Regions from separate parts of the Martinezella sp. CNPSo 3964 genome, predicted to be linked through region 3. Evidence: riboswitches for the same ligand, from Rfam matches in the RefSeq annotation. Region 3 holds a riboswitch; each other region holds the start of a gene.

Region 1 (7,313 bases), on a different contig from region 3:
CCCGCTTACAATGATAATAGGCGCAAATGCCGATGACCGAAATGTCATATTCACCACGTTTTCAGACATCCAGAACGACGCATAATGGCCGGAACCATAGAAAGTTGATGCCGTTTTCGACCGATAAATGCTATAAACACCTTTTCCAGCCGTGAGTTTTGCCATGCATTCCATCGGATTTCTCGTCTTTCCCGGCTTTCAGGTCATGGGATTCACCGCAGTGACCGCCTTCGAGGTTGCAAATCTGGCGAGCGAGAGGGAGCTCTACCGTGTCACGCTGCTATCGGAGACAGGAGGGCATGTCCGCTCGTCGGCAGGGTTCAGTGTCGAAACGGAGGCATTTGGCGATGCTGCTTTCGATTCTCTTTTCATCGGCGCGGCGACAGAAGTTTCGGCCACATCTCCCGCGATCCTCGATTATATCCGTCGGGCTGCAAAATCCGCCCGGCGTGTCGCGGCTCCGTGTACCGGTGCCTTCGCTTTGGCTGAAGCCGGATTACTGGATGGCCGCCGCGCAACGACACATTGGGTCTTTGCGCGAGAGCTGCGGGATCGTTTCCCCGCCCTCAAGGTCGATGAGGACAAGATCTTCATCATCGACGGGTCCATCTGGACATCGGCAGGCATGACCGCCACCATCGATCTCGCCCTTGCAATGATCGAGAAGGATCACGGCGAGGAGCTGGCGCGAACCGTAGCCCGAAAGCTCGTCGTCTATCATCGTCGTGCCGGCGGGCAATCGCAATTTTCGACGCTTCTCGAGCTGGAGCCGAAATCCGACCGCGTTCAACGCGCGCTCGACTTTGCCGGACGAAACCTGCGCAAGATCGTATCGGTAGAGGAGCTGGCGGAGGCGGCAAGCCTCAGCCCACGCCAGTTCAACCGCGTCTTTCGCAGCGAAACCGGCCAGTCCCCCGCCAAGGCGGTCGAGAACATGCGGGTGGAGGCTGCGCGCCTGATGATCGAAGACGGTCGCCATTCGATGGATGAAATCGCCATCGAAGTCGGCTTTGCCGATCGCGAGCGCATGCGCCGCGCCTTCCTGCGCGTGCTCGGCCAACCGCCGCAGACGATCCGCCGCAATGTTCGCGCATTCGGGTAGATGGTGAGCCTGGACAGTTAGCTGTGCATTCACCGATCTATGTCACAAGCCCGTAACAACCCCTGATTAGGGCGATAGCGTTCAACCTTAACGCGGGGGCGTATATGAAAAAGCTTATCTCCGTCATTGCAATGACGATCCTTTCCACGGGTGTTGTTTCGGCTGCCGACTATGTGTCCTATATCGACTATCCTCAGCCGAAAGACGAAAGCCAGGAATTCTACACCGCCATCGAAATTCCTGCCGGCAGCTTCACCAAATATGAAATCGATGCCAAGACCGGCCACATCGTCGTCGATCGCTTCCAATCCATGCCGGTCGCTTATCCGGCCAACTATGGCTCCATTACTAGCTCGCTCGGTGGTGACGGCGATCCGCTTGACGCCCTCGTCTATACGCGCGAACCGATCGTTCCCGGCGCCATCGTCCGCGTGCGTGCAATCGGCGTGCTGAAGATGATCGACGGCGGCGAGGTCGACAACAAGATCGTTGCCGTACCCACCACCAAGATCGATCCGACCTACGATGGCATCAAGGAAATCTCCGATCTTCCCAAGCTGGAGCAGGACCGGCTGCAGGCATTCTTCCGCGTTTACAAGCAACTGCCTGACGCCCGCAAGGTCGTCGAAGTCGGTGGCTTCGAAAATGCGGAAGCGGCCAAGACCGAAGTTGCCGCCGCGATCAAGGCCTATAGCGAGAAGAAGTGAAATTGACCGAAAGGGGCGGCAGATGCCGCTCCTTTCAGGTTGCTGCCTGGTACGGAATAAACCTTCTCGGAGCCGAGCGTCATTGCGCCCCCTCAATCGGTCAGCTCAAAGAGAAGTCACGCCCAGCGCGTTTGCGTATCGCGGCCTCATTCCGTTGCCTCGAAGCAACTCAATACAACGATATCTGCTGTGCGCTCTGTCGGCCGCGTCAATCAACATCAGTGGGTTCGGTGTGATGTAGCACAGAGTACCGGCCCATTCCCCAACTTCAATAGCCGCATAGTCTCTGTAACGGCCTCGGATCTCTCTTCCTGTTCGGTTCAACTCTTGTGATCGACAGTGTCGAGGACAGATCCGCCTTGATGCTTGTTTGAAGGCGCAGCCATACACCTTCGATGACATGAGCATGTTTCAAGCAAAGAAAAAGCCCGCGTGAAGCGGGCTTCCTAATCTTATTCTGCTGCGCCAGCAGCCTTCGTCTTGCGCGTGCGCTTCGGCTTGGCTGCTTCTGCAGCAGCCGGTGCGGGAGCGGCTACGGAAGCAGCCTTTGTCCGAGTAGCCTTGGGTGCTGCCTTGGTAGCAGCAGGCTTGACAGCGGCCGACTTTGCCACCGCTGCGGGCTTGATAGCTTTCGCCTTCGGCTTCGTCTTCGAGGCCGCTGCCTTGCCTCCGGTCTTTGCCGCATTCAGAAGTGCGACGCGACGCTGGCGGTTCTGCTCGAGAGCCTGCCGGAAGCCGGCATCATGCTCTGCGTGATAGGCGAGATCATCGAGAAACTCAGCCACGTCCTTGATCGCGTCGACGACAACATAGCTCAATCCACGACCGGCGTTGACCGAGTCACGACCGACCGTCACGCCAAAGCCACCGGGAACACGCTGAAACCAAGTGGAGCGCCACTTCTTGAAACCTGCCGTGTCTCGCTCGTACTCCTCCAGATATGCCTTCTGTTCCGCTACTCGAGCACGAAATGTATCAACAACATTGCGTGCGCCAGCCTTCGGCTTATCAGCCTTTTTCGAAGTCCATTTCTCAAGAAAGTTTGCCATTGATCCGATCTCTTCAGGTTAGCGTTCTTTGTCAAGCCGCCGTTGCTTAGGAAGCGATGACGAAGCTCCTCCGCATGGATGCCCGCATATATGTAAAGGATAGATGTATAATGGCAACATAATACGTCATTATTATCGATAAATCGGCCTCTACAACCGCCTTTGGAGACCAGGCGCGCTCAAATTTTGCGAGTTTTCCGACCCGATTAGCCATTTCCAGACATGATCCGGAACTTCGGCAAGGCGTGCTGCGGCGCATACTTGCTCGAAATGTTCTATGGCGGCGCACAAACCTGCAGGTGTATCGACGAAGCAATTGATGCCGTCTCTGGCTTTTGCCGCCATTTTGTTGTCCGGCAAACTCATATGCGTTCACCGCTACAACACCGAGGGCAGAGATACCAACCTCCGCCCTCTGCCTGTATTCACCTCAGGATCACTCCGTGATCCTGTAAGTTCTTCTTTACTACGCCGCCTTCGTCAGCTCGCCGTGCGGATCGAGCACGAACTTCGTTGCAGCACCTTGATCGAAGCTCTCATATCCTTGTGCTGCATCTTCAAGAGAGATGATCTTGGCGTTGACAATATCGGCAATCGGCAACCTGTCGTGCAGGATTGCCTGCATGAGCTGGCGATTGTACTTCAGCACCGGCGTCTGCCCCGTATGGAAGGATTGCGCCTTCGCCCAGCCGAGACCAAAGCGCAGGGACAGGCTGCCTTGCTTTGCAGCATTGTCTGCGGCACCAGGATCCTCCGTCACATACAGTCCGGGTATGCCGATCGAACCAGCCGCTCGTGTAATCTCCATCATTTGATTGAGCACGATTGCCGGCTGTTCCCCGCCAGAATGACCACGCGCCTCGAAACCGACTGCATCGATCGCACTATCCACTTCATTGGTGCCGACGATCTCCGCGATCATATCGCCCAGACGATCGCTCTTGGAAAGATCGATGGGCTCGAAACCAACCTTGGCTGCATGTGCAAGCCGATCCTTGTTGAAGTCACCGATCATGACGACGGCGGCACCCAGGATACGAGCGGAAGCAGCAGCAGCCAGACCGACCGGTCCTGCACCTGCAACATAGACCGTGGAACCCACACCGACGCCTGCCCGAACAGCACCGTGAAAGCCTGTCGGCAGGATATCGGAAAGCATGGTCAGATCGCGGATCTTTGCCATGGCCTTGTCGCGATCGGGGAACTTCAGCAGGTTGAAATCCGCATAGGGCACCATGACATACCGCGCCTGGCCGCCGATCCAGCCGCCCATGTCGACATAACCGTAGGCACCGCCGGCGCGCGACGGATTGACCGTCAGGCAGACGCCGGTGTCCTGCGACTTGCAGCAACGGCAGCGGCCGCAGGCAACATTGAACGGGACGGAGACGATATCACCGACATCGAGCATCTCGACATCGATACCCTTTTCGATGATCTGCCCGGTGATCTCATGCCCGAGCACGAGGCCGGGCATCGCAGTCGTGCGGCCACGAACCATGTGCTGATCGGAACCGCAGATATTCGTGGAGATCACCTTTAGGATCACACCATGTTCGATGCGTCGGCCGTCCGGCGCCTCCAGCTTCGGATCGTCGATATCGCGCACTTCGACCCTGCCGGGCCGCATGTAGACCACGCCTCTGTTCCCAGTCATGCCATCTCCTCCTTGATTGAACGCTTGATGATTGCCCGAATGTCGGACCTCTTCGGATCGGCCCGCTCCTCAACGGGCTGAACGGCGGCAAAATCGGTCTCGGGAGCGGCAACTTTCGTGCCATCCAAGCCGGCGCATGCGTGACTGATGGGAAGCTGTGCGAGATTGAAACGGGGCTGATCTCAGGAAACCCCCATTCACCTCTCGATCGCCCACCGCGATCAGTCAAGCATGCCGTCAAGGCTGGTTTCCGGGCTTCGGACCTGTCCATTCGGATTTCCCGACACCTTCCCGGCACTTCTGCCAGTGGCATCGATCAGGACATTCGATCCGCTACCGTTGCGGGGGCAGCACCGGCCTGTGACCGGTTTCCCAATTATCCATCGGGACGCTTTCCGATGGCACCTTGAACATGTCCAGAAGATCACGGGAGGAGCCGTGTTGCGCATGAAAAAACGACATCGTCACCCAGCTGGGCGACATGAGATGCTTTCATTCCAGATGACGAGCCGCTGCCGGCAATCATGTCGTGGCAAAGGATGGAAGCGACCGTACAGCTTCTCGAATCGAGCCTGACCGACGCTATCTACACCGGCCAGGCTCAGAGATGATTAGGCTACCCGCTTCAAGGCATCGCCAAGCATGGAGACGATCGTTTCGATCTCAGCGCGCTCGATGATGAGCGGCGGAGAAAGCGCGATGATATCGCCGGTTACGCGGATCAGCAGGCCCTTCTGGAAGCAATCGACGAAGACGTCATAGGCGCGCGTGCCGGGAGCGCCATCGCGCGGCGCGAGTTCGACAGCGCCGACGAGGCCGAGATTGCGGATGTCGACCACATGCGGCAGGCCCTTCAGCGAATGCAGCGCATTCTGCCAGTCCTCGGCCAGCTCGGCTGCACGCGTCAACAGACCTTCTTCCTCGTAGATTTCCATGGTCGCCAGGCCGGCGGCGCAGGCGACAGGATGGCCGGAATAGGTATAGCCGTGGAAGAGCTCGATCTGGTTTTCTGGGCCGGTCATCAGGCCGTCATAGACCTTGCGGCTGGCAAAGACGGCGCCCATCGGTATCGTGCCGTTGGTGATGCCTTTTGCCGCCGTAACGAGATCGGGAACGACACCGAAATATTCCGTCGCGAACGGCGTGCCCAGACGGCCGAAGCCGGTGATGACTTCATCGAAGATCAAAAGGATGCCGTATTTGTCGGCGATGGCGCGCAACCGCTCCAGGTAGCCCTTCGGCGGCAGGACGACGCCGGCTGAACCGGACATCGGCTCGACAATGACTGCGGCGATCGTTTCAGCACCGTGCAGGGCGACCAGCCGCTCCAGATCCTCGGCAAGCTCGATGCCATGAGCCGGAAGGCCCTTGCTGAAGGCGTTGCGCTCGACGTCGAGCGTGTGGCGCATGTGGTCGGCGGGGATCTGCGGGAAGACACGACGATTGTTGACGAGACCGCCGACGGAAATGCCGCCGAAGCCGACACCGTGATAGCCCTTTTCACGGCCGATGATCCGAGTGCGCGTGCCCTGCCCGATCGCGCGCTGATAGGCGATGGCGATCTTGAGCGCGGTGTCGACGGATTCAGAACCAGAGCCCGTGAAGAACACGCGATCAAGTCCCGCCTCCGCACCGCCCGGCGCATGTGCGGCAAGCTTTGCCGCGAAATCGAAGGCGATCGGATGCCCCATCTGGAAGGTTGGCGCAAAGTCCATGGTGGAGAGCTGGTGTTCGACCGCCTGTGCGATCTTCTTGCGGCCATGGCCGGCATTGACGCACCAGAGCCCCGCCGTTCCGTCCAGCACCTTCTTGCCGTCGACATCGGTGTAATACATGCCGTCGGCCGCGGCGAGCAGGCGGGGAGCCGCCTTGAACTGCCGGTTCGCCGTGAACGGCATCCAGAAATTGTCGAGAACAGGGGTGTTCGGATGGGTGATCTTGTCCATGGTCGCCTCCATTGCGCTATCTCTGACATCAGCGATTTTCCTGTTCCGAACAAGTCCTTTTCTCACTACATTTAAGCCATTGATTTTACTTATATCACATGAGATGTTTTCGATATTTCGAACATCTGAAACCTGGAGCCATGATGTCCGTCGATATCGGCAATCGCCTGCGCCATCTGCGTCTGGCGCACAATCTCTCCCAACGCGAGCTTGCCAAGCGGGCGGGCGTTACCAATTCGACAATCTCGCTGATCGAATCCAATTCGGCCAATCCGTCCGTGGGCGCGCTGAAGCGCATTCTCGACGGCATCCCGATCGGACTTGCCGAATTCTTTGCCTTTGAACCGGAAGCGCCGAAAAAGGCCTTCTATGCGGCCGAAGAATTGGTCGAGATCGGCAAAGGCCCGATTTCCTATCGCCAGATCGGCGAAAACCTCTTCGGCCGCAGCCTGCAAATCCTGAAGGAGTGCTATCAGCCAGGAGCCGATACCGGCAAGGTACCTCTGGTGCATGAAGGAGAGGAAGGCGGTATCGTGCTCACCGGCCGCCTGGAGGTGACAGTGGATGACGAACGTCGCATTCTCGGCCCGGGCGATGCTTACTATTTCGAAAGCCGCCGTCCGCATCGCTTCCGCTGCGTCGGGCCGTATCCCTGCGAGGTCATCAGTGCATGCACGCCGCCGAGCTTTTAACGAACAAAAGAGCTTGGCCCGTCGATCATTCGCCATAGACCGTAGGAAGAGACGCAGATGACCCTGAGATCGAGGTATTTGATCTCGGGGTCATCCACTACCGTATGGCTTGCCCGTGTAACTACCGTCACGCCGTCTGGGAAAAATGCCGCAGCGGCCG
Region 2 (7,313 bases), on a different contig from region 3:
AACAGGAAGCTCTCGAGGAACACACTGGCGACCTTCTTCCTCAAAGGGTCGTCTGAGGAATATTGCTCCATGATCAGGGTCGACTTGCGCTGCAGGAACTCGTTTTCCTCGGACCAGCGATAGGCATCATCGACATCAGGGGTCAGGCACAGCGTCGAGAAGATCGACGAATAGGAGCGCGCGTGGACCGCTTCCATGAAGGAGATGTTCGACAGAACGGCCTCTTCATGCGGCGTTGCGGCGTCGGCCATCAGCTTGACCGAACCAACGCCGTTCTGGATCGTGTCGAGCAGGGTCAGGCCTGTGAAGACGCGGATGGTGAGCTGCTGCTCCTCCGGCTTCAACGTCGCCCAGGATTGAATGTCGTTCGACAGCGGCACCTTTTCCGGCAGCCAGAAATTGCCGGTCAGGCGGTTCCAGACCTCAAGATCCTTGTCGTCCTCGATGCGGTTCCAGTTGATGGCGCGAACGCGGCTTGCCGGCTTGAATTGCATATTCATTTTCATGGTCCCTCAAAGTTCAGAGCGTGCAGGAAACGCAGCCCTGAACCTGCGTGCCTTCGAGCGCCATCTGGCGAAGCCGGATGTAGTAGATGGTCTTGATGCCCTTCTTCCAGGCGTAGATCTGCGCCTTGTTGATATCGCGGGTGGTTGCGGTATCGCGGAAGAACAGCGTCAGCGACAGGCCCTGGTCGACGTGCTGCGTCGCCGCAGCATAGGTATCGATGATCTTTTCCGGCCCGATCTCATAGGCATCCTGGTAGTAGTCGAGATTGTCGTTGGTCATGAAGGCGGCCGGATAGTAGACGCGGCCGATCTTGCCTTCCTTGCGGATCTCGATCTTCGAGACAATCGGATGGATCGAAGAGGTCGAGTGGTTGATGTAGGAAATCGATCCTGTGGGAGGCACGGCCTGCAGGTTCTGGTTATAGAGCCCGCCTTCCATGACGGCCTTCTTCAATTCCAGCCAGTCTTCCTGGGTCGGGATAGCGATCCCTGCCTCTTCAAAGATTCCCGCAACGTGCTCGGTTGCCGGCTTCCATTCCTGCTCCGTGTATTTGTCGAAATACTCGCCCGAAGCGTATTTCGAATTCTCGAAGCCCTTGAAGCTCTGGCCGCGTTCGACCGCAAGCCGGTTCGAGGCGCGAATGGCGTGGTAGGTGACGGTGTAGAAATAGATGTTGGTGAAATCGACGCCTTCTTCGGAGCCGTAGAAGATGTGCTCGCGGGCGAGATAGCCGTGCAGGTTCATCTGGCCGAGGCCGATCGCATGGCTTTCGTCGTTGCCCTTCTCGATCGAGGGCACGGAAGAAATGTGGCTCATATCGGAGACAGCCGTCAGCGCGCGGATCGACATTTCGATCGTCTTGCCGAAATCGGGGCTGTCCATGGCGGCCGCGATGTTGAGCGAGCCGAGATTGCAGGAGATGTCCTTGCCCATATGCTTGTAGGAGAGGTCGTCGCTATATTCGCTGGCTTCGCTGACCTGCAGGATTTCAGAGCAAAGATTGCTCATGGTGATCCGGCCGGCAACCGGATTGGCGCGGTTCACCGTGTCTTCGAACATGATGTAGGGGTAGCCGCTCTCGAACTGGATTTCGGCAATGATCTGGAAGAATTCGCGCGCCTTGATCTTCTTCTTGCGGATGCGGCTGTCAGCCACCATCTCGCGATACTTCTCCGTCACCGAAATCTCTGTAAACGGCACGCCGTAGACGCGCTCCACGTCGTAGGGCGAGAAGAGGTACATATCCTCATTGTTCTTCGCCAGCTCGAAGGTGATGTCCGGAATGACGACGCCGAGCGACAGCGTCTTAATACGGATCTTCTCGTCGGCATTTTCGCGCTTGGTATCGAGGAAGCGCATGATGTCCGGGTGGTGGGCATTCAGATAGACGGCGCCCGCCCCTTGCCGCGCGCCAAGCTGGTTGGCATAGGAGAAGGAGTCTTCCAGCAGCTTCATGACAGGAATGATGCCCGACGACTGGTTCTCGATATGCTTGATCGGCGCGCCGGCCTCGCGAATGTTCGTGAGTGACAGGGCCACGCCGCCACCGCGCTTCGACAGCTGCAGAGCAGAATTGATGGCCCGGCCGATCGATTCCATATTGTCTTCGACGCGCAGCAGGAAGCAGGAGACCAGCTCGCCGCGCTGCTTCTTGCCGGCATTAAGGAAGGTCGGCGTTGCCGGCTGGAAACGGCCGGAGATGATCTCGTCGACCAGATCGCGGGCGAGCTGCTCGTTTCCGCCCGCCAGCGTCATCGCCACCATGCAGATACGGTCTTCGTAGCGCTCAAGATAACGCTTTCCGTCGAAGGTCTTCAGCGTATAGCTGGTGTAATATTTGAAGGCGCCGAGGAAGGTCGGGAAGCGGAACTTCTTCGCATAGGCGTGATCGAAGAGATCGCGCACGAAATTGAAGGAATATTGGTCGAGCACCTCCTGCTCGTAATAGCCTTCCGTTACCAGATAATCGAGCTTTTCCCTAAGGTTATGGAAAAAGACCGTGTTCTGGTTGACGTGTTGGAGGAAGTATTGCTTGGCCGCCATGCGGTCCTTGTCGAGCTGGATCCTTCCCTGCTCGTCATAGAGGTTCAGCATCGCGTTGAGGGCATGATAATCCGATGCCGTTTCCGTGGCCTTCGCTGGCCGGTCATTCGCGGAATGAGAAAAAGTGCCCTGCGGTTTTTCGCCCGCATCCGGCGACAAAGAAGAGCTTAGCGTGTCCAAAATCGTTCCAATCCGTGTCTGACATTGGCTACATCCTCGTCAGTGCCCAAAAGCTCGAACCGATAGAGATACGGCACCTGGCATTTGGCAGAGATGATGTCGCCGGCGATCCCGTAGGTCGCGCCGAAGTTGCTGTTGCCCGCGGCGATGACCCCGCGGATATTCGAACGGTTGCCCGCATCATTGAGGAAGCGGATTACCTGTTTGGGTACGGCCCCCTTGCCGCCTTCACCGCTATAGGTCGGGACGATGAGGACGTAAGGCGATGTCGCGCGAAGTTCGTCTCCCGCGGCAAGCGGAATACGAGCGGCCGGCAAAGCAAGCTTGGCAACGAAGCGATGGGTATTCTCCGATCGACTGGAGAAATAGACGATCTCCCCCACCGCCGGCTCCTCAGGCAAGAGCGCTGATCATGTCGGGACGGAAGCCGGCCCAATGCAATTCGCCGGCAACAACGACCGGAACCTGGCGATAGCCGAGACCCTGCACCAGCTCATATGCCGCCGCATCGGCCGATACGTCGATGATGGTGTAATCGATCCCCTGGCGATCGAGGGCGCGGGTCGTAGCTGTGCATTGCACACAGGCGGGCTTGCTATAAACGGTGATGCTCATGAGATATCCTCGTATGGATGGGCATAGAAAATCGCTCGGGCATCGGATGGTGCCCGCTCGGCGGAGTGAAAAATGGGGCAAACCTAGGCGGCTGCCGGGCGCATTAAGCGGCCGTCATTCGCGCGGGCGACTATGGATACTCAGGAACATGCACTTCACCCCGAAGTTATTGATGCGGGGGCTTCGAGGAAGTGACGGCGGCGATCATGCCGCAGAACTATCGCTCGCCAGCCGGACACCCCGCCCGTGGACGTCAATGCTCAAGGCAGGTCTCCTGGCTCGCGGGTCACAACATTCGTCCTGCCTTCCCAAGGCTCATCGCCTCAGTGACGTCATCAAACGAATGCTCACCGCTCACAGTTGCGGGGGCAGCTCCGGCTTGACAAGCATCATGCTTGCCGACCGGATTCCCATCTTAGCCTCCAATCCTTGCGAATCAGAAGAACCTCGAACACTATATATAGTATCTTCAGTTAAAATTACGTCAATTGCTTCGATAGCCTCAAGCCATTTTCGATGTTGATAAGCTCCAACAATCTCGCCTCAGGCGAGCATGGAGGGGCTGGACAAACGCAGGGTTACTTTATTACGTTGTCTATGTAATGTTATTACATAAAGGATTTTTCATGCCGAACACGAGATCTGGTATCCTCCTTGCGGCCTCATCGCTGGCTTGCGCCTTGCTGTTTCCCTTTCCATCCTTTGCAGACGACGAAAACAAGACGGAAAGCTGGCGGTTATTTGTCGCCGATCACAGCCGGCCGATCATCCGCGCAATCGACGCCACGAGCGGCAAGGAAATCGGTCGGTTCGACGTTGACGGCTATGCCGCCCTGTCACTCAGCCAGTCCGGTCGCACCATCTTTGCCGTGCAAGGTGAAAAGAATGTGGTCCACGCTATTGCGACAGGTATCACCCTCTCCGACCACGGCGAGCATCGCGATATCGAACTTTCCGATCCGAAACTGCTTCAGACATCGATTACGGGCGATAAGCCAGGGCATGTGGTGACGCACGGCAATGATGTGGCGATCTTCTACGATCGCGACAACAAATTCGATCTGCTGTCGGAGAGCGGCCTTGCCGAAGGTAAGCCCGATATTCGCTCATTCCAGACCATCGCCGCCCATCACGGCGTCGCCGTTCCGATGGGCAACCACCTCCTCGTATCGGTGCCGAACATGGAGGCTCCCGTCAAGGAAGGCGAGTTGCCGCCGCGACTCGGTTTGCGCGTGCTGGATCGCAAAGGGGAACAGGTCGGCGAGGTCAAGCGTTGCACGGGCCTGCACGGCGAGGCGACGTCGGCGCGCTTGGTTGCCTTCGGCTGCGAGGAAGGAGTTCTCATCGCCCACCCCGGCGGCATCGGCGGTCCGAAGGTCGAGATGCTCGCCTATGGCTCCTCCCTGCCGAAAGGCAAGGTTTCGACATTGCTCGGCGGCACATCCATGCAATTCTTCCTCGGCAATTATGGTGAGCAGAACATCGTGCTCATCGATCCCGACAACACAGCCGAGCCCTTCAAGCTGATCGAATTGCCGACGCGTCGCGTCGACTTCGCTCTTGATCCGGCAAAGCCGCAGCAGGCCTATATTCTCACCGAGGACGGCAATCTGCATCTTCTCGACGTCGTGAAGGGCGCGATCGTGAAATCCGAGACCGTTACCGAGCCCTACAGCAAGGATGGCCACTGGCGCGATCCGCGGCCACGGCTCGCTATTGCCGGTGATCTCATTGCCATCACCGACCCGCGCCACGGCCTCGTGCGTATGGTCGACAGCCGGTCTCTAAAGGAAATCCGCAGCATCGCTGTCGAGGGGCAGCCTTTTGCGATCATATCGGCAGGTGGATCGGGGGCCATGCACTGAGAGCCTGGGGTGCCGAGATTGCGATCCGCTTCAGATCGTCGGTTGGTAGCCAGTATCTGACTACCGCCGCCTGCTTGGAGCGTTATGTTTCAAGGGCAACGCCATCGATCGCTAACTGTAGATCATCGCAACAGGAGCCGGTTGCACGGCCGGCTCCCAACAGTAGACGACGATTGATGAGAACTCAGCTTGCCAAGCCCGCCCATAATATCAGGTAGCGTGCGGACGGAACATCGCGTTCGTGGCACTCTCCAGACGAAGCTTCAGTTCGTAAGCCACAGCGCAGATCGCCAAAGTGGCGGCGGCAATCGGAATAAACGATGCAGCGGACAAAAGCCCCATGCGGTCCAATTCATAGGCGATCAGAAGCATGACGGTCTGGTGGAGAACGTAGTAGGTGAGAACTGCCCTGTTGAGATAACGGATCACGACATTTTCCGATCTGCACCAAGTCCTCGCATAACCAAGAACGGCGACGATTGCCGACCATTGGAACGCACCGCCAAGCACTCTACCTGCGCACAGTCGCCACATCTCCGGAGTGCTGGACGGCAGCGTGGGAAACAGGAACACCAAGGCGAGCGCACAAGCAATCGTCAGAATCAATGCCGGCCTCCGCATGCTGACTATGGCATCCCAACAATCGTCACGCGTTGCCATCACGGCTCCCATCAGGAACGCAGCCATATAAACGGCGTGATTGTACCAATCTGCCAAAAACTCCAGTGATGGAGGGAAAATCGGTCTCAAGACGAGTCGCAGCAAAATGAACAGCAAGACGGGCATTATCAGTACCCATTTGCCGGTAAGCCAGGGGGCCAGCCGATCTCCCATAGAGGTCAACAGCGATGGCCACACCGCGATGGCGAGCGTGACGACCACGGTATAACTCCACAGATATGCGAGATACCAAAGATGTTGCATGCCGGCGAGCAGGGTCTGTTCACCGCCCGGCAAGGAAACCGGAGTCAAGGTTACATAGTCCCAAAAGACCTCCAAGAGGCTGATATGCACTCCCATCTTGGCATTCAAAAATACATATATCTGCGGTGGGATCAGAAAGAGCATACCCGCCAGAAAAGGCACTAGTAATTGTTTTGTCCGCGCACTCCTCAATGCGCCGGGAGGATGCTTCACGAGCAACATACCCGTCACGGCGCCGGAGATAAAAAACAGCAGCGTCATTCGCCAGGGATGCGTCAGTAGATGGATCACATCGAAGGCGGAAGAGCTATCCCGTGCCTTCAGGACAAAGGTCCTTGAATTGTATATTAGACTGACATGGTAGATGATCAGCAGCATAAATGCTGCCACCCTGACAAAATCCAGATCGTGTCGTCGAGACATCTTTTCCATGATTTAGTGAGCTTAGATTGCAACCGTTAATAGATTGCTCATAGGCGTCACTGTCCCCTCTTCAACAGACGGTGAAAATGAGCCGTTCGCTCCGCTGCGAGCTGCCAGCTTCATGCCAAGAGGTTCTCCCCAAAACATCATTTCCACCAGCAAGCGAACCAACTGCGCGCACCGAGACCCAGCTTGACAGCAGGCAACATGCATTTTATTGATACGTATAACTAATACGTATAAGCAAGTGGACAATGACAAACGGACGAGCAACACAAAAGGATGTCGCAAAGGCGGCTGGCGTCTCCCAGGCGACCGTTTCCATGGTGCTGAGCGGTGGCGGGGCGTCCATTCCGGCGGAGACGTGGGCGCGCATCACGAAGGCGGCAAAGGACCTCGGATATGTGCCGAACCGGTTTGCGCAGGCGCTGAAAACGAGCCGCTCGATGACCATCGCCTGCATCGTGCCCGACATCACCAATCCGTTCTATCCATCGTTGATCCGCGGCATTCAATCCATCGCTGATGGTCAGAACTACGATGTAATCACCGTCAACACCGACGGCACCCCCGAACGCGAACGCCATTTTCTCGATTGGGCCAGACAAGGCCGCGTCGACGGCGTAATCGGCGTCTTCTTCACGCTGAAGGCCAAGGACTTCAATCCCTTGGTCGAGGCTGGCGTTCCTATTGTGAGAATTGAATCGTCCAAGAAACGCGGCGGCGACATTCCCGTCGACGATATTTATGTCGACA
Region 3 (7,313 bases):
CGTCGTCGAATTCCAGCGGACCCTGATCTCTGTTGTCATTGAAATCAGCGAAGAGCTGAACGGCATCGAGGATTTCGTCCACGGGAACACGTCGCGCGATGAGCGCGCCAAGCTTCCGCCCATCCGCAGGACGATCGTGCGCCTGCATCGCCATCTGCGGACCGTTCTCTCGCTGATGCGCCATGCCGCTGCCTCGGACGACGAGGAAATGCCGCTCGGCTTCGAAGATGTCGCCGCCCGACTGACGGGACGACTGGAAGCGGTAGAGCATGATGTCTATGCCCTGCAGGAAAGGGCCAGGCTGCTGCACGAAGAGATCGACTCGAAGCTCGCTTCCGAAATCAATCGGCATCTCTATATCCTGTCGATCATGACCGCATTTCTGTTGCCGCCAACGCTGGTGACCGGCTTCTTCGGCATGAACACATCGGGGCTGCCGCTGGCGGGCGGTGCAAGCGGCACCGGATATGCCGTAGGGTTCATCGTCGCCTCCATGCTGCTGGCATGGTGGCTGCTCAGGCGGGTCAATATTCTCTGACATCGAAGCATAAAAAAACCGCCCGGCGGGAACCGGACGGCTGACATTTTTCATTCTGGGACCGCTGCTTAGAAATACGGCGAATAGCACTGGCGGCGCGGGCCGGAGTTCGGCTGGAACGTATTGTCGTAAGCGCGGTAGGAACGATAGCGTCCCTCGCACCATTCGACATGGCGCGGATTGATGCCGGCGCTCGGAGCCGGAGCGGGTTCGTAATAGCGCGGCTGGCTAGCGATTGCGCCGCCGATCAGCGCACCGGCGCCGAAGGCTGCCAGCGGGAACCAATAGCCGTCGTGATAGCGATAACCATGACGATAGCCGCCGCGATAACCGCGGTAGCCGCCATACCAGCCGCGGCGATAGTAACCACCATGGCGCCACTGCACCTGTTCGACATTGCCGGGTGCAGCCTGGGCAGGCGCGGATTGACTGACGATTGGTGCGGCGGGCATCTGCATGGCGAAAGACGGTGTGAAGCTCGTCAGGGCGACGGCAGCCGTTAAGGCGACTGTCGCGGTTTTTGCACGGAAACCAAGCATTTTTATCTCCATTCCCTGGTTCGACTTGATACTCAAGCCTGTAGGCGTTTCATGTCGGGAATGCATCCCGAGCAAGGTTTCACTGCCTGCTTCGTCGCATATGCGAGTAGACGACAAGAAACGCGGCAGCGCGTTATTTAGTTCCTCAAATCCCTACCGAATTAAGGAGTTATGCGGGGCTCCACCATGAATTTATAGTGATTTCATTCTTAACCCAAGATTAACCAGCAATCCTTACTATTATTTCATGAAAGGATACCGAAAGAGTAACCTCCTCATTTACAGCTTGTTGACGATCCTGACCCTGATGGGGTCGGTCTCCAAGCCTTCGGCCGGTGAAAGCCAGCCTTGGGGCGATCCAAAAAACGCCCTGATTGTCGATGCTTACGAGCTGAACACCATCGACTGGACCGCCTTTCTGCAGGACAAACGGATCGCCGGCTTCATCTCCAAGGCGTCGGATGGATTACCTGAAAGCTTCAGTTGCACCGGCGACCATGGCGGCGACACAGTGGCCCATTGCAGGACGATGTGGCGCAAGTACGCCGTCAGCCGCGAGCTGTTTCAAACGCGCCGCATGCTGGCAAAGACGAATGGCCTGCTATGGGGCGCCTATCATCTGGGCCGGCCCGGCAATCCGATCGACCAGGCCAATCATTTTCTCGACTATGCCGATCCGCAGCCGGACGAACTCATGGTCCTCGACATCGACGGCATGGATGCGACGCAATTCATGTCGCTCGATGATGCGCAGATCTTCGTCGCCCACATCAAGGTCAGGACCGGGCGCTATCCCATTCTCTACGTCAATCACAACACGGCGCGCTATATCGCCGATCATCGCGGCACCTATCCGCTGCTGTCGCGGCTGCCCCTGTGGTATGCGCGCTACAAGCCCGACGTGAAAGGCACCTTCCCGCTCGGCAACTGGGACAATTATGCCATCTGGCAGTTTGCGTCGTCGGACAATTGTTCCGAGAAGAGCTGCCCCTATCGGGTGCCGGGCACGCTCACCGATATCGACGTCAACGTCGTGCCGATGACGAAGGTTCAGCTCGCCAGGATCTGGCCGCAGGGCGATCTTCTGCCGGCCAAACCCCTGCCCGCACCGGACCTGACGATCGCGCTCACGCAGATGTGCAGCGGGCCGCGACAGACCCTCATTTCACTCATGGTCGATATCGACCCAGTCGTCACGGCCTCGACCCCACAATCGAAGCCGGTCGAAATCAACGAGCTGAACTATCAGGATTTCTAGAGCGTTTCCGCTTTTCTTTGGATCGCGAAACCGCTCTATCTCTTTGTTTTTAAGCAATTCCCGGAAAACTGTTGCGCACTTTTCCTGGAATTGCTCTAGCTTGGCGAGGCGGCTTTCAAGTCGATGCTATGCCTCGATCTGAACATCCGTCTTCGGGCGCGAGCAGCAGGCGAGGATATAGCCCTCGTCGATCTCGTCATCGAGGATGCCACCATTGTGGCTCATCTCGACCTCGCCCGAAAGCTTCATCACCCGGCATGTCCCGCAGAGGCCGGATTCGCAGGCCGCGCCGATGCGCACGCCCGCGCCGCGCGCCACCTGCAACACGGTCTGCCCCGCGGCACAGGCCACATCCTTGCCTGCCATGGTAAAGCGGATCGTCGTTGCAGCCTCACCGGAGGCATCGTCGGAAACTTCGGCAAGCGGCGTTGCCGCATTGGCGGGCTGAAAGCTTTCCTGATGGTAGCGCGACATGTCGAAGCCATGCGCTTCCAGCATGGAGCGGACGGCGTCCATGAAGACTTCCGGGCCGCAGCAGAAAATCGTCCGATCCATGAAATCGGGGGCCAGCAGGCCGATCTTCGCCTTGTCGATGCGTCCCTTCAGCCCCGACCACAGATCGGTGCGGCCGCAGCCTTCAACGATGAGACCAAGATTGAGGTTCGGCATGAAGCGGGCGAGATATTCGAGCTCGGAGCGGAAGATGATATCGGTCGGACTGCGCGAGCAATTGACGAAAGTAATGTCAGACAGCGGTGCGATATCGGACATGTAGCGCGTCATCGACATCATCGGTGTGATGCCGGAGCCGGCGGAGACGAAGAGGTATTTTTCACCGGGATGGCGGATATGGCTGAAATCGCCGAGCGGGCCGAAAGCCTTGATGCGCATGCCGGGCTTCAGGTTCTCGAACATCCAGCGCGTGCCGATACTGTCCTTCTGCGCCTTCACCGTCACGGCGACCGAGAAGGGCCGCGACGGCGTCGAGGAGAGCGTATAGGTGCGCATGACCGGCTCCGGAGCCGTCGGCAGCTCCAGCGTCACGAACTGGCCCGGCAGATAGCGGAACCAGTTGTCCTTGTCGGAGCCGAATGTGAAGGTCATCACATCGGGCGCCTCGGGCGTGACGGAGAGACATTCGAGCATATGCTGCCTGTCGCTCCAGGGCTGCATTTGGTCGAGGTGTCGATGCGAATGGGAGACGGCCATGTTCATGCTCAGGCAACCGCCGACAGCTTGGCCTGGTCGCCCTGCAGCCGGTTGATCATGAATGTCGTGTACCATTCGACGAACTGCATGACGCCGCCTTCATGGATTTCCGAATAAGGACCGGGCTCATAGGCCGGCGAGCGAATGCCAAAGGCATTTTCCTCGACGATGCGGCGGTCCTGATCGTTGGTTTCGGTCCAGACGTGGGTCAGTTCTTCGAGATTGTAGTCGACGCCTTCGACCGCATCCTTGTGAACGAGCCACTTGGTGGTGACGGCGGTTTCCTCAGCGCTGATCGGCAGGACGCGGAAGGAAATGGCGTGGTCGCCGAGCATGTGGTTCCATGTCGTCGGGTAATGGAACAATAGCATCGTGCCGATGCCGTTGATCGTTACGTCAGACGAGAGCGGCCGCTTGACGGCATTCTGGCCGGACATGGTGTAGCTTTCCGCACCTTCGATCAGCGGCATGCGAGCGGCGCGGAACTGTCCGTCAGGCGAAATCTTGAACTCGCTCGGCAGGCCGGCTGCTTCGCAGCGCTGCCAGTGCTCGGCGATGACGGGATCGTTCATTGCGCCCTGAACGCCGGTCACGGTCGGCGCTTCCGGGAAAGTACGGCAAAGTTCCGGGTGATTGGCGGCGCAATGGTAGCATTCGCGGTTGTTTTCCCAGACGAGCTTCCAGTTGCCCTTCTCGATGATGGTGCTCTGGAAGGCGACCTTGGCTTCGCTGATGCGGTGCGGCGCCATGTAGGGCTCGATCGCGGCGCGAACCGGCGCGAAATCGGGAGCGTTCTGCGCGAGGCAGATGAAGATGTAGCCACCGACGCTTTCGCAATGAACCGGCTTCAGCGAATGCTGGCTCTTGTCGAAATCCTCGGCCATCTGGCGGGCGAAGAGCAGCGAGCCGTCGAGCTCGTAGGTCCACTGGTGATAGGGGCAGACAAGCTTCGCCGAGGAGCCGCGCTCGGTCGAGCAGACGCGCGAGCCGCGATGGCGACAGCTGTTATGGAAGGCCCGGATGACCTGATCGCGGCCGCGGGCGATCACGACGGGATAGTCGCCGATCTGGACGGTGAAGTAATTGCCCGCGCGCGGCACTTCGCAATCATGGCCGATGAACAGCCAGTCGCGATAGTAGATCGTCTCCATATCGAGCTTGAAGTAATCCGGATCGGTATAGAAGGGTTGCTCCAGGCTCAAGCCCGTCCGGTGGTTCTTCAATTGCCGCAGAACTTTGCTGCTGATGTCCATTTGCCTATCCTTAGCAGTACCAGGAAGGGGGCAAAGGACATGCGCGGCCGATTGGGAGCGGCCAAAAGCAATGTCCCGACCACCCGCCGCGGTCAGTAAACCTTATGCGCCCAAGGCTGGTTTCCGGGCTCTGGAGCGGCCCTGTTTCCAGAACCCCATGGCACCTTCCCAGGTCGGCCGACCCAGTGGCTTTATTCGCCATGCCTCACTCCACCACCGTTGCGGGGGCAGCGCCGGATTTTGACCGGCTTCCCAATTCTCCGTCTCCCTAGCAGACGGCACCTTGAGATTGATGGCATCATAGCTCTCGGTTCCGTCAGCCGCTGCGCTGCAATGCGACATCGGCTCCGAAATTGACGACAGGCGAAACGGAACGCCGAGACGGTTCCACGAAAAGGCATTATAGGAAGATGATTCAATCGCTTATGCGACCATGCCAAAATGCGGATATGCAGCCCATCCGCACCCGAATGATGACGCTTTATTCTGAATGCGACAGAGCTGTTATCGACGGGCTGCCTGGGTGGCGGAAAGCGCCAGCAGCGCAGTCATGGCGCGCTCCGCATCGGCAGCCGGAACGAAGATGTGATCGTGGTAATAGGCAGCGACGACATTGGCACTAATGCCCTCATTTCCAAGGGCCGTGGCGAAGGCCGCAGTAAGCCCGACCGCCTCCAGGGACGAATGGACTTCGAGCGTGATCATGCGCATGGCGGGCATGACCGCAAGCGCTGCCATGTGGGCCGCCTCCTGCGGAAGGATCAACGTTATACCTTCTTTTTCTCGGAACAGCCCGATCGGCTCCAGATGCAAATGATCGGCCAGTGCCGATGCCGGGACGCTGCAATAGACGAATTCGCCTTCAACGAGATTCGGCTTCATGCCGGACAGAAGCTGCTTGAGATCGATAATTCCAGGCATGTTTGTCTGTCTCCTCAAGGTTCGGCGTCTCAAATTGGTTAAGCCCGGCTCAAGCTATTCCGTCTACCATGCCGTCCAGAGACGTCTAAAGCGAGATCCGGCATGGCCAAACTCAGATATTTCGACGCTGGGAAGCCCGCCGAGCCCGAGCCGGCGCCACCGGTATCAACAACGGGCTACAGCGAATTCCTGCGCACGGGCCGCATCAACCGCAACAGGTCGCACTGGCTTGCGGAAGAGCGGGAATATATCAGCCATGAGCAAGTAGCGGTGCGCACGGCGCAGAAGCTGAGAGATGCCGGTGAAAAGACACATGACCGGCTCAACAGCTTCCACAAATCAATCCGTTTCCCGAAGCTCATCTTCCATCACACGCTGAAGGACACGCCGCATCTCGGCTACTGCCACGTGACAGCCGCGCGGACGCAGTTCGCGCAATATGAGCAGGTGAACTGGGCTTTCTACATCGCCAACTTCTTTGCCCGGATCGGCCAGGAAGAGAATTTCTTCGAAGACATCAGTCTGAAATATTCGCGGATGTATTTCGCCGTCGCCATCCATCCGGACAAGCAAGCGGAAGACAAGAAGCTGACGATCAATCGCGACATTCGCGGCAACGGCGTGCTCTTCCACACGCACGATCCGCAGATCGCCATCCGTAATGTTCTTTTGCTCGGCGCCCGCAACGAGCAGCTTCGCGACATCATTCGCCAGCTTTGACGATTGATCCCAAAACTCGAAGAGCATAAGAACGGCCTGAACTGCAAGCAGGCAGGCCATGGCACGACACATAGACATTCTCGAACATCCGCAAACGGCAATAGAGGTCGCGACGGCAACCCTTGCCGAGGGTCTACCGATCGGTCTACCGACGGAGACGGTCTACGGGCTTGCCGCTGACGCCACCAATCCAGCCGCCATTACCCGCATCTATGAAACGAAGGGGCGGCCGCGCTTCAATCCGCTGATCTGCCATATGAGCGATCTCGCCATGGCCGAGCGCTATGCGATCTTCGATCCTACCTCTCGGAAGCTGGCGGAAGCCTTCTGGCCTGGCCCGTTGACATTGGTGCTGCCACTCAAGCCCGATAGCGGCATCCACCCGCTGGCGACAGCCGGGCTTGATACTGTCGGCATCCGCGTACCCAAAGGCTTTGCCGGCGATCTGATCCGCGCGTTCAACCGGCCGCTTGCAGCACCAAGCGCCAACACGTCAGGCAAGATCAGCGCCACCAGCGCCGATCATGTCCATGACGATCTCGGTGAACGCATTAGCCTCATTCTCGATGCCGGGGCTTCGGTCGTCGGCGTCGAGTCGACCATCGTGAAGGTCGAGGACGGCGAGATGCGCCTGCTGCGGCCAGGCGGTCTCGCGGCAAGCGAGATCGAGCGCGTGGCCGGCAAGGCGCTGAAGCGCAAGAAGAAAGCTTCGGCTGCAATCGAGGCTCCAGGCATGATGGCTTCGCATTATGCGCCGGGAGCGGCCGTGCGGCTGAATGCGACGGAGGTTTCCGAGAACGAGACGCTGATCCGCTTCGGGACGCCCGACATTGCCGGCATCGAAAAAGCCGTTGCCGTGCTGGATCTGAGCGCCG
Region 4 (7,313 bases), on a different contig from region 3:
ATATTCATCGACCAGCGCCTCCAGATCCTTCAGCGGACCGTAGCTTTCAGCGCGCGTCAGCGGCGGTGTCAGGTGGTCGATGATGACGGCGCTCGTGCGGCGCTTGGCCTGCGTGCCCTCGCCGGGGTCGTTGACGATGAAAGGATAGAGGTTCGGCAACGGCCCGAGGATCGCTTCGGGATAGCAGGCTTCCGAAAGCGCCAGCGCCTTGCCCGGGAGCCATTCGAGATTGCCGTGCTTGCCCATATGGATGACGGCATGAGCACCGAAGGAGCGACGCAGGAAGGCATAGAAGGCAAGGTAGCCGTGCGGCGGAACGAGATCGGGAGAATGATAGCTCTCCTTCGGATCGATATTGTAGCCGCGCGCCGGCTGGATGCCGACAAGCATCTCGCCGAAGCGGGCGAACGGCAGAGCAAAGCCGGTGTCGAGCGCGTAAGGATCCGCCTCCGGCTCACCCCAGCGCGCCGTAATCTCATCCTGAATCTGTTTCGGAAGTGACGCGAAGAAATCCTTGTAGTCGCTGAAGGAAAGCATCTCGCGAACGACACGGCCATCATGCCCGGAATTTGTCGGGCCTTCCGCCATATGCCGCATCAGTGCATCGCCATCGGCAGGCAGATCGGCAACGCCGTAACCCGCAGCCCGCATCGCCTTCAGCACCTCGATCGTGCCTGCCGGCGTATCCAGCCCGACGCCGTTGCCGAGACGCCCATCGCGGTTGGGATAGTTCGCCATAACAAGCGCGACACGGCGATCGCCGGGCGGCGTGCTGCGCAGCCGCGCCCAATTGGCGGCGAGCCGCGCCGTATAGCGCATGCGGTCCTCAAGCGGTTCGCTGGCGACGATATTGGCCTCAACCCTCTCGTCATAGCGGGCAGCCGCCTTGAAGGACACGGCGCGAGCAAGAACGCGGCCATCTACCTCGGGCAGCGCTACATTCATGCCGAGATCGCGGGCCGAAAGCCCCTGTGAGGACGCCTCCCAGGCTTCTTTCGACGACGCCGAGAAGATGGCCTGCAGAACGACGGCCTCGCCCGTCTCCAGCACCGTCGCTTGACGATCCGCGCCCGGCGCCGAAACCGCAAAGCCGGTGGCATTGATGACCACGCCCGGCTTCAGCTCGGTAAAAACGCTTTCGAGAATGCCGACTGACACTGCATCCTTCAGGCTATAGGCAAAGACCGGCAGCGGCCGCATACCCTCGGCGATAAGCGCCTCTATCATGGCTTCGACAGGCTTCGTCTCACCGCTCTGGACCAGCGCGCGATAGAAGGAAATGGCAACCGTCGGGGGTTCGAATCCTACAGGGATCGCCATCTCGGCTTTGGAAACTCTTCTCCACTCCTCGACGCCGATCACGCCCTTGCCCGGCCACCAGATGCCGGCCTTCATTAGAGGCGCGGCAGGCATAGGCTTCTCGCCACCCAAGAGCATCGCCTCGGCATAGGCAAGAAATGCCCTGGAGTTCGCTTCGCCGCCTTCGATCAGATAGGACCACAGCGCATTGAGGTCATCGAGCGCGACATTGGAAAAAGGCGTCAACCCCGGATCGGGCTTCGAATCTCCCGGCAGCGCCGCAATCATTGCACCCTGGCGCGCCGCACAGGCATGCAGCGCCTCCAGAGCATAGTGGAAATAGCTCGCGCCTCCGAGCGCCCGTACGATGATGAGCTTCGCATGCCGGGCCGTCCTGTCGATATAGGTATCGACGGACATCGGATGCTTGAGGCTCATCAGGCTCGCAAGTCGAAGGGAACGGCCGCCCTCGCCGTACGCTGCGGCAATCGCCGCAAGCTCGGTATCGGCGGCAGACAGAAAGAGGATATCGCCGGGCGACTGCCCGAGATCGATTGCCTCTTCGCCGTCGCTGATCGTTCCCTTCTGTGCCAGGAGGAGATGCATGGATTTCCCTTAGACCAGCGCTTCGATCGCCCTACGCACGACGGTCTCGTCCATCTCGTGCAGGCCGATCACCACAAGCCGTGTCGCGCGCGCTTCGCCCGGCGTCCAGGCGCGGTCGAAATAGGTGTCGATGCGGCTGCCGACGGCCTGCAGCTGCAGGCGCATGGGCTTACCGGGGACATCGACGAAGCCCTTGAGGCGCAGCACGTCATGCTCCGCGATCACGCCCTTCAGCGCATCGATGAATGCGGCCGGGTCGGCAATCGGGCCGAATTCGACGACGAAGCTGTCGAATTCGTCGTGGTCATGCGGCGTGCCATCCTCGTGCTCCAGCTCGTGATGGGATTTGCGGTTGACGATATCGTCTTCGGTGCCGATGCCGAGGCCGAGCAGGACGGCGGCTGGTACGTCGCCGTTCTTCGCCTCGATGATCGTCGGCTTGCGCACCGTGCGCGAGGCGACTTCGGCGCGGACGCGGCCGAGACCATCGACATCGATCAGATCGGTCTTGTTGAGCACGATCAGATCGGCGCAGGTCAGCTGGTCTTCGAAAAGCTCTTCGATCGGGCTTTCGTGATCGAGCGAGTCATCCTCGACACGGCGGGCTTCGACTGCGTCATGATCATCGGCGAAGCGGCCGGCGGCGACGGCGGCGCTATCGACCACGGTGATGACGCCGTCGACGGTAACATGCGTACGAATGTCCGGCCAGTTGAAGGCGGCGACCAATGGCTGCGGCAGAGCAAGGCCGGAGGTTTCGATGACAATGTGATCCGGACGCGCATCGCGCTCCAAAAGCTTCGTCATGGTCGGGATGAAATCGTCGGCGACGGTGCAGCAGATGCAGCCGTTGGTCAGCTCGATGATATCGTCTTCGGTGCAGTTCTCCGCGCCACAGCCCTTGAGTACGTCGCCGTCGACGCCGAGATCGCCGAACTCGTTGATGATCAAAGCGATCTTCTTGCCGCCGGCATTCTGCAGGAGGTTGCGGATCATCGTCGTCTTGCCGGCTCCCAGGAAGCCGGTGATGACGGTGGCGGGAATCTTTTCCTGGTTCATATTCATCAACCCTTCATTTTCAGCGGCAGCCCCGCTGCGATAAAATAAACTTCGGCACTCGCCGCCGCGACCATCTGGTGCAGGCGGCCGGCGTGGTCGCGAAACTCGCGCGCCATGCGATTTTCAGGCACGATTCCAAGGCCGACCTCGTTCGATACGAGAACGAGCCGTGATCGTGCGGTCGGCAGAAAGGCAGTCAGGCCAGCAAACTCCGCGACCATATCCCGCTCGGCCATCATCAGGTTGGTGACCCAGAGCGTCAGGCAGTCGATAAGCACTGCCCGCCCCTCGGCGTCGATGGCGGCGAGCTGCCCGACAAGGTCTATCGGCTCCTCATGCGTCTGCCATTGATCACCGCGGTCAGCGCGATGCTGGGCGATGCGCTCACGCATCTCGTCGTCCCACGCCTGCCCTGTCGCCACATAGTGACGTTCGAGGCCGGCATCCGAAATCAGGGATTCGGCAAATCTGGATTTGCCGGAACGCGCGCCCCCAAGGACGAAGACTGCTCGGGAAATTGAAGACGACATGCCTTATGCCCGCTCCCACGCAAAAGCGGAGGTCGGCAGCCTACAGCTGAAACCGGAAAAAGGGCGTCTACACGCCAAAAACTCATCTTGTGCCACGACAACCTCCGTGCTGGCAGCGGAACTCACGTTCCAGAACAGGCTCTGTGCCCGGCACGCATGGCAGGTCTCCTGGCTCGCGGATAAGGCGCCGCGACGGGGGCAGACCGAAACCGGTCGCCCCCGATCGTGCGCCAGCGGGTCTTTCTCGCCTTCCCAGCATCCATCATGAAAAGGCGGACGATTCGTAGAATGAGAGGCGTCCAGCCCCGGTTGATCATGATGCCACGCCAGTGGCTTTTTCGATTTGCGCCCGCCCCGCCCGGTTCGCCCCATGCGAACCATCGACGAAATAGACTTCAAACCGAACGAAAGACCCTGACCGCTCTACAGTCGCGGGGTCGGCTGTGATGAGAACGCCCGGCTTGGGTCCGTCCCGTCACATTCCCTTTTCATCCCATGCGGCAGATCGCCGCTCAGGAACCATTCGTTATGCCACAATGATTAGGCTTTCACTTAGTTCAAGTCAATCAAGGGCATGGATGCGACCTGCGCCATCCTGATTGCGAAATAGGTTGAAAATTCCCATAAAACCAACGGCTTTTTTGCCGTATTTCTTTGATGTTAGGAGTTTATAGAGGGTCAGCCCTCACATTCTAGCAAAAACGTACCGTTAGCTTCCCATGTTGCAGAAATTCCAACCGCGCCGCCTCGGCGTCTTCTCGGCCTTATTCGATCTTGGTCGGTTCAGGGCATTGCTGCGCCGTGGCGAATTGGGACTTGTTTTCGCTGGCGCGCTGGTGGGAATAGCTTCGGGCTGCGCCGTGACGGCGATGAGTTACATCTCGCGCAAACTTCACAGCGTCATCTATGGCATAACCGACTACGAGCGACTGAGTTCGGCGGCAATGGCGATTCCCGACAAATCGGTATTGTTCATCGCGCCGATCGCCGGCGGCATCATCCTCGGCATCATCCTTTATGTATTGTCGCGCACACGCAAAAAACCGATGGTCGACCCGATCGAAGCCAATGCCCTGCATGGCGGTCGCATGTCGCTCACCGACAGTATCATCGTCGCGGTGCAGAACCTAATCTCGAATGGATTCGGCGCGTCTGTCGGGCTTGAAGCAGGCTACACACAGCTCGCCGCCGGCATCGCCTCGAAATTCGGCTACAAGATGCAGATGCGTCGCGCGGATCTGCGCATGCTCGTCGGCTGCGGCGCTGCCGGCGCTATTGCCGCCGCATTCAATGCGCCGCTCACCGGTGCCTTCTACGCCTTCGAGCTGATCATCGGCAGCTATTCGATCCTCACGTTGACGCCCGTCGTCGTCTCGGCACTGATATCGACGATGATTGCAAGACTGCTTGCCGGCGATGACTTCGCCATCGACATCGATCACTTCGGTGCGATCGTCCCGGCGGACTATCTCCCGGCCATCCTGCTCGGCGCTTTCTGTGCCGGTATAGGCATCCTGATCATGCAGGGCGTTGCCTGGGTCGAGGAACTGGCACGCAAGAGTTCCATCGCGCCGCCCTTCCGGCCCGCACTGGGCGGCCTGGTCGTCGGAACACTGGCGCTGATCTCGCCGCAGGTTCTTTCGGCCGGCCATGGCGCACTGCATCTCAATCTGTCTACGGACGTGACGCCGGGCGCCTTGGTGGGTCTATTCCTGCTGAAATCGCTCGCCTCGGCGATATCGATCGGCTCCGGTTTCAGAGGTGGTCTGTTCTTCGCCTCGCTGTTCATGGGCGCGCTGCTCGGCAAGATCTTCGCCTATTGCGCCCCCTATTTCGATCACGCAACGCTGACGCCGGTCGTCTATGCCGTGGTCGGCATGAGCTCGCTCGCTGTCGCGATCATCGGCGGCCCGCTGACGATGACCTTCTTGGCGCTTGAAATCACCGGGGACTTCCCGATCACCGCTCTCGTGCTGGCCGCCGTCATCACCTCGTCGCTGGTGGTGCGCACCACCTTCGGCTACTCCTTCGCGACATGGCGCTTCCATCTGCGTGGCGAAAGCATCCGCAGCGCCCATGACGTCGGCTGGATCCGCAATCTGACCGTCGCCCGCATGATGCGCCCCGACGTGCATACCGGCAGCATCGACATGAGCATCGAGGAATTCCGCAGGAATTTCCCGATCGGCTCGGCCCAGCGCGTCATCCTCATCGACAAGAACGAGAAATATTCCGGAATGGTCCTCGTGCCCGATGTCTACGCGAGCCCGATCGAAAAAGACGACGAGGAGCACGGACTTGCCGATTTCATTCGCCTGCGCAACGAGTTCCTGCAGCCGCAGATGAACGCCAAGCAAGCCGCCGCGATGTTCGACCAGACCAAGGCCGAAGCGCTCGTCGTGGTCAACGATCTGATCGAACGCAAGGTCATCGGCCTGCTGACGGAGAGCTACACGCTGCGTCGCTACAGCGAGGAGCTCGACCGCCGCCGCCGCGAGGTATCGGGCGAACTCTAGAGCAACTCCAGGAAAAGTGCGCAGCGGTTTTCCGTCCGGAATTGTAAGGAAACCAGGAGCTAGATCAGCTTAGAGCTTCCGTGAAAAGCTGAACCGCTCTAGCGCACGAGACTGTCGAGCCACGCAGGATCGAGTACGCTTTCCAGCTCTGCCGCAACTTCGTCCAACGCCGCATCGACGCTGGCGCGATAGTTCATACGCTCGCTGGAAAGGCCGAAGCTTGCCAGCAGCTTTGCGCGATAGCTGTCGCTGCCGAAAAGACCGTGCAGATATGTGCCCATGATGCGTCCATCCGGCGATACGGCTCCATCGGGCCTCCCATCAATCATTGTCGACGGCCGCTCGCAGTCCGGACCTCGCGTCACGCCGAGGTGGATTTCATAACCCGACAGCGGCACATCATATTCTTTTGAGACCGCGAGGCTGTTGCGCACCGTCTTTTCCGGCGCCATTTCCGTCTCGATATCCAACAGGCCCAATCCGGGCGTCTCGGTCACCGATCCTTCGATGCCGAGTGGATCGAAGACGGTATGACCGAGCATCTGATAGCCACCGCAAATGCCGATGACGCGGCCGCCGCGGCGCACATGTGCAGCAATATCGCGATCCCACCCCTGCTCGCGCAGATCGAGGAGGTCACCGATCGTGGACTTGGAGCCCGGCAGTACGACAAGCGCCGCATCGGCAGGCAAACGCTCACCTGCGCGGACGAAGACGAGATCGACATCGGGCTCGGCCCGCAGCGGATCAAGATCGTCGAAATTGGCGATACGCGACAGCACGGGCACGGCAACCTTCAACGCGCCAGGGGAGCCTCGGGCAAGCCGCTCCAACACCACGGAATCCTCGGCCGGCAGGCGCGCCGCCGCTTTCAGCCACGGCACGACACCATGGCATTGCCAGCCCGTAAAACCGCCAATCGCCTCTATGCCCTCACCGAATAGCGAGATATCGCCGCGAAACTTGTTGATCAGGTAGCCGCGGATCATCCGCCGGTCTTCCTCCGGCAATATATGGTATGTGCCGACCAGCGACGCGATCACGCCGCCGCGGTCTATGTCGCCGACCAGTACGACGGGGACATTCGCGCGCGTCGCAAAGCCCATGTTGGCAATATCCCCGCGTCGCAGATTGATCTCAGCGGGCGAACCCGCCCCTTCGACGATCACGAGATCCGTTCCCGCACGCATCGTGGCGAAGCTCTCAAGCACCGCGCCGAGCAGCTGCGGCTTGAGTGCCTGATAATCCCGGCCCCTGGCATGCCCCCAGACCTTGCCCTGAACGATGATCTGGCTGCCGGTTT

Evidence for each region. Region 3 has a riboswitch for cobalamin ahead of AC13Q5_RS05490 (aromatic ring-hydroxylating oxygenase subunit alpha). Riboswitches for the same ligand answer to the same signal wherever they lie in the genome.
Region 1: another riboswitch for cobalamin. It lies ahead of fdhA (formaldehyde dehydrogenase, glutathione-independent); the one in region 3 lies ahead of AC13Q5_RS05490 (aromatic ring-hydroxylating oxygenase subunit alpha).
Region 2: another riboswitch for cobalamin. It lies ahead of nrdH (glutaredoxin-like protein NrdH); the one in region 3 lies ahead of AC13Q5_RS05490 (aromatic ring-hydroxylating oxygenase subunit alpha).
Region 4: another riboswitch for cobalamin. It lies ahead of cobU (bifunctional adenosylcobinamide kinase/adenosylcobinamide-phosphate guanylyltransferase); the one in region 3 lies ahead of AC13Q5_RS05490 (aromatic ring-hydroxylating oxygenase subunit alpha).

What each region holds. Positions count from the first base shown of each region.
Region 1 is NZ_JBXSOW010000010.1:203,630-210,942, forward strand. Features, by position in the region: gene AC13Q5_RS27150 (hypothetical protein) at 1-165, opposite strand, end outside; gene AC13Q5_RS27155 (GlxA family transcriptional regulator) at 164-1,102, shown strand; gene AC13Q5_RS27160 (inorganic diphosphatase) at 1,207-1,809, shown strand; gene AC13Q5_RS27165 (hypothetical protein) at 2,262-2,858, opposite strand; gene AC13Q5_RS27170 (hypothetical protein) at 3,009-3,224, opposite strand; gene fdhA (formaldehyde dehydrogenase, glutathione-independent) at 3,325-4,515, opposite strand; cobalamin riboswitch at 4,740-4,939, opposite strand; gene aptA (omega-aminotransferase AptA) at 5,127-6,461, opposite strand; gene AC13Q5_RS27185 (cupin domain-containing protein) at 6,605-7,153, shown strand; gene AC13Q5_RS27190 (LLM class flavin-dependent oxidoreductase) at 7,281-7,313, opposite strand, start outside.
Region 2 is NZ_JBXSOW010000010.1:120,581-127,893, forward strand. Features, by position in the region: gene nrdF (class 1b ribonucleoside-diphosphate reductase subunit beta) at 1-500, opposite strand, end outside; gene nrdE (class 1b ribonucleoside-diphosphate reductase subunit alpha) at 520-2,730, opposite strand; gene nrdI (class Ib ribonucleoside-diphosphate reductase assembly flavoprotein NrdI) at 2,718-3,113, opposite strand; gene nrdH (glutaredoxin-like protein NrdH) at 3,124-3,345, opposite strand; cobalamin riboswitch at 3,593-3,810, opposite strand; gene AC13Q5_RS26780 (hypothetical protein) at 3,972-5,210, shown strand; gene AC13Q5_RS26785 (acyltransferase family protein) at 5,421-6,566, opposite strand; gene AC13Q5_RS26790 (LacI family DNA-binding transcriptional regulator) at 6,812-7,313, shown strand, end outside.
Region 3 is NZ_JBXSOW010000001.1:1,111,178-1,118,490, forward strand. Features, by position in the region: gene AC13Q5_RS05470 (transporter) at 1-538, shown strand, start outside; gene AC13Q5_RS05475 (BA14K family protein) at 607-1,077, opposite strand; gene AC13Q5_RS05480 (glycoside hydrolase family 25 protein) at 1,385-2,335, shown strand; gene AC13Q5_RS05485 (FAD-binding oxidoreductase) at 2,462-3,550, opposite strand; gene AC13Q5_RS05490 (aromatic ring-hydroxylating oxygenase subunit alpha) at 3,553-4,797, opposite strand; cobalamin riboswitch at 4,895-5,098, opposite strand; gene AC13Q5_RS05495 (ACT domain-containing protein) at 5,302-5,718, opposite strand; gene AC13Q5_RS05500 (DUF6656 family protein) at 5,821-6,438, shown strand; gene AC13Q5_RS05505 (L-threonylcarbamoyladenylate synthase) at 6,497-7,313, shown strand, end outside.
Region 4 is NZ_JBXSOW010000017.1:76,274-83,586, forward strand. Features, by position in the region: gene cobN (cobaltochelatase subunit CobN) at 1-1,905, opposite strand, end outside; gene cobW (cobalamin biosynthesis protein CobW) at 1,915-2,964, opposite strand; gene cobU (bifunctional adenosylcobinamide kinase/adenosylcobinamide-phosphate guanylyltransferase) at 2,970-3,494, opposite strand; cobalamin riboswitch at 3,636-4,033, opposite strand; gene AC13Q5_RS32690 (chloride channel protein) at 4,214-6,010, shown strand; gene AC13Q5_RS32695 (cobyric acid synthase) at 6,109-7,313, opposite strand, start outside.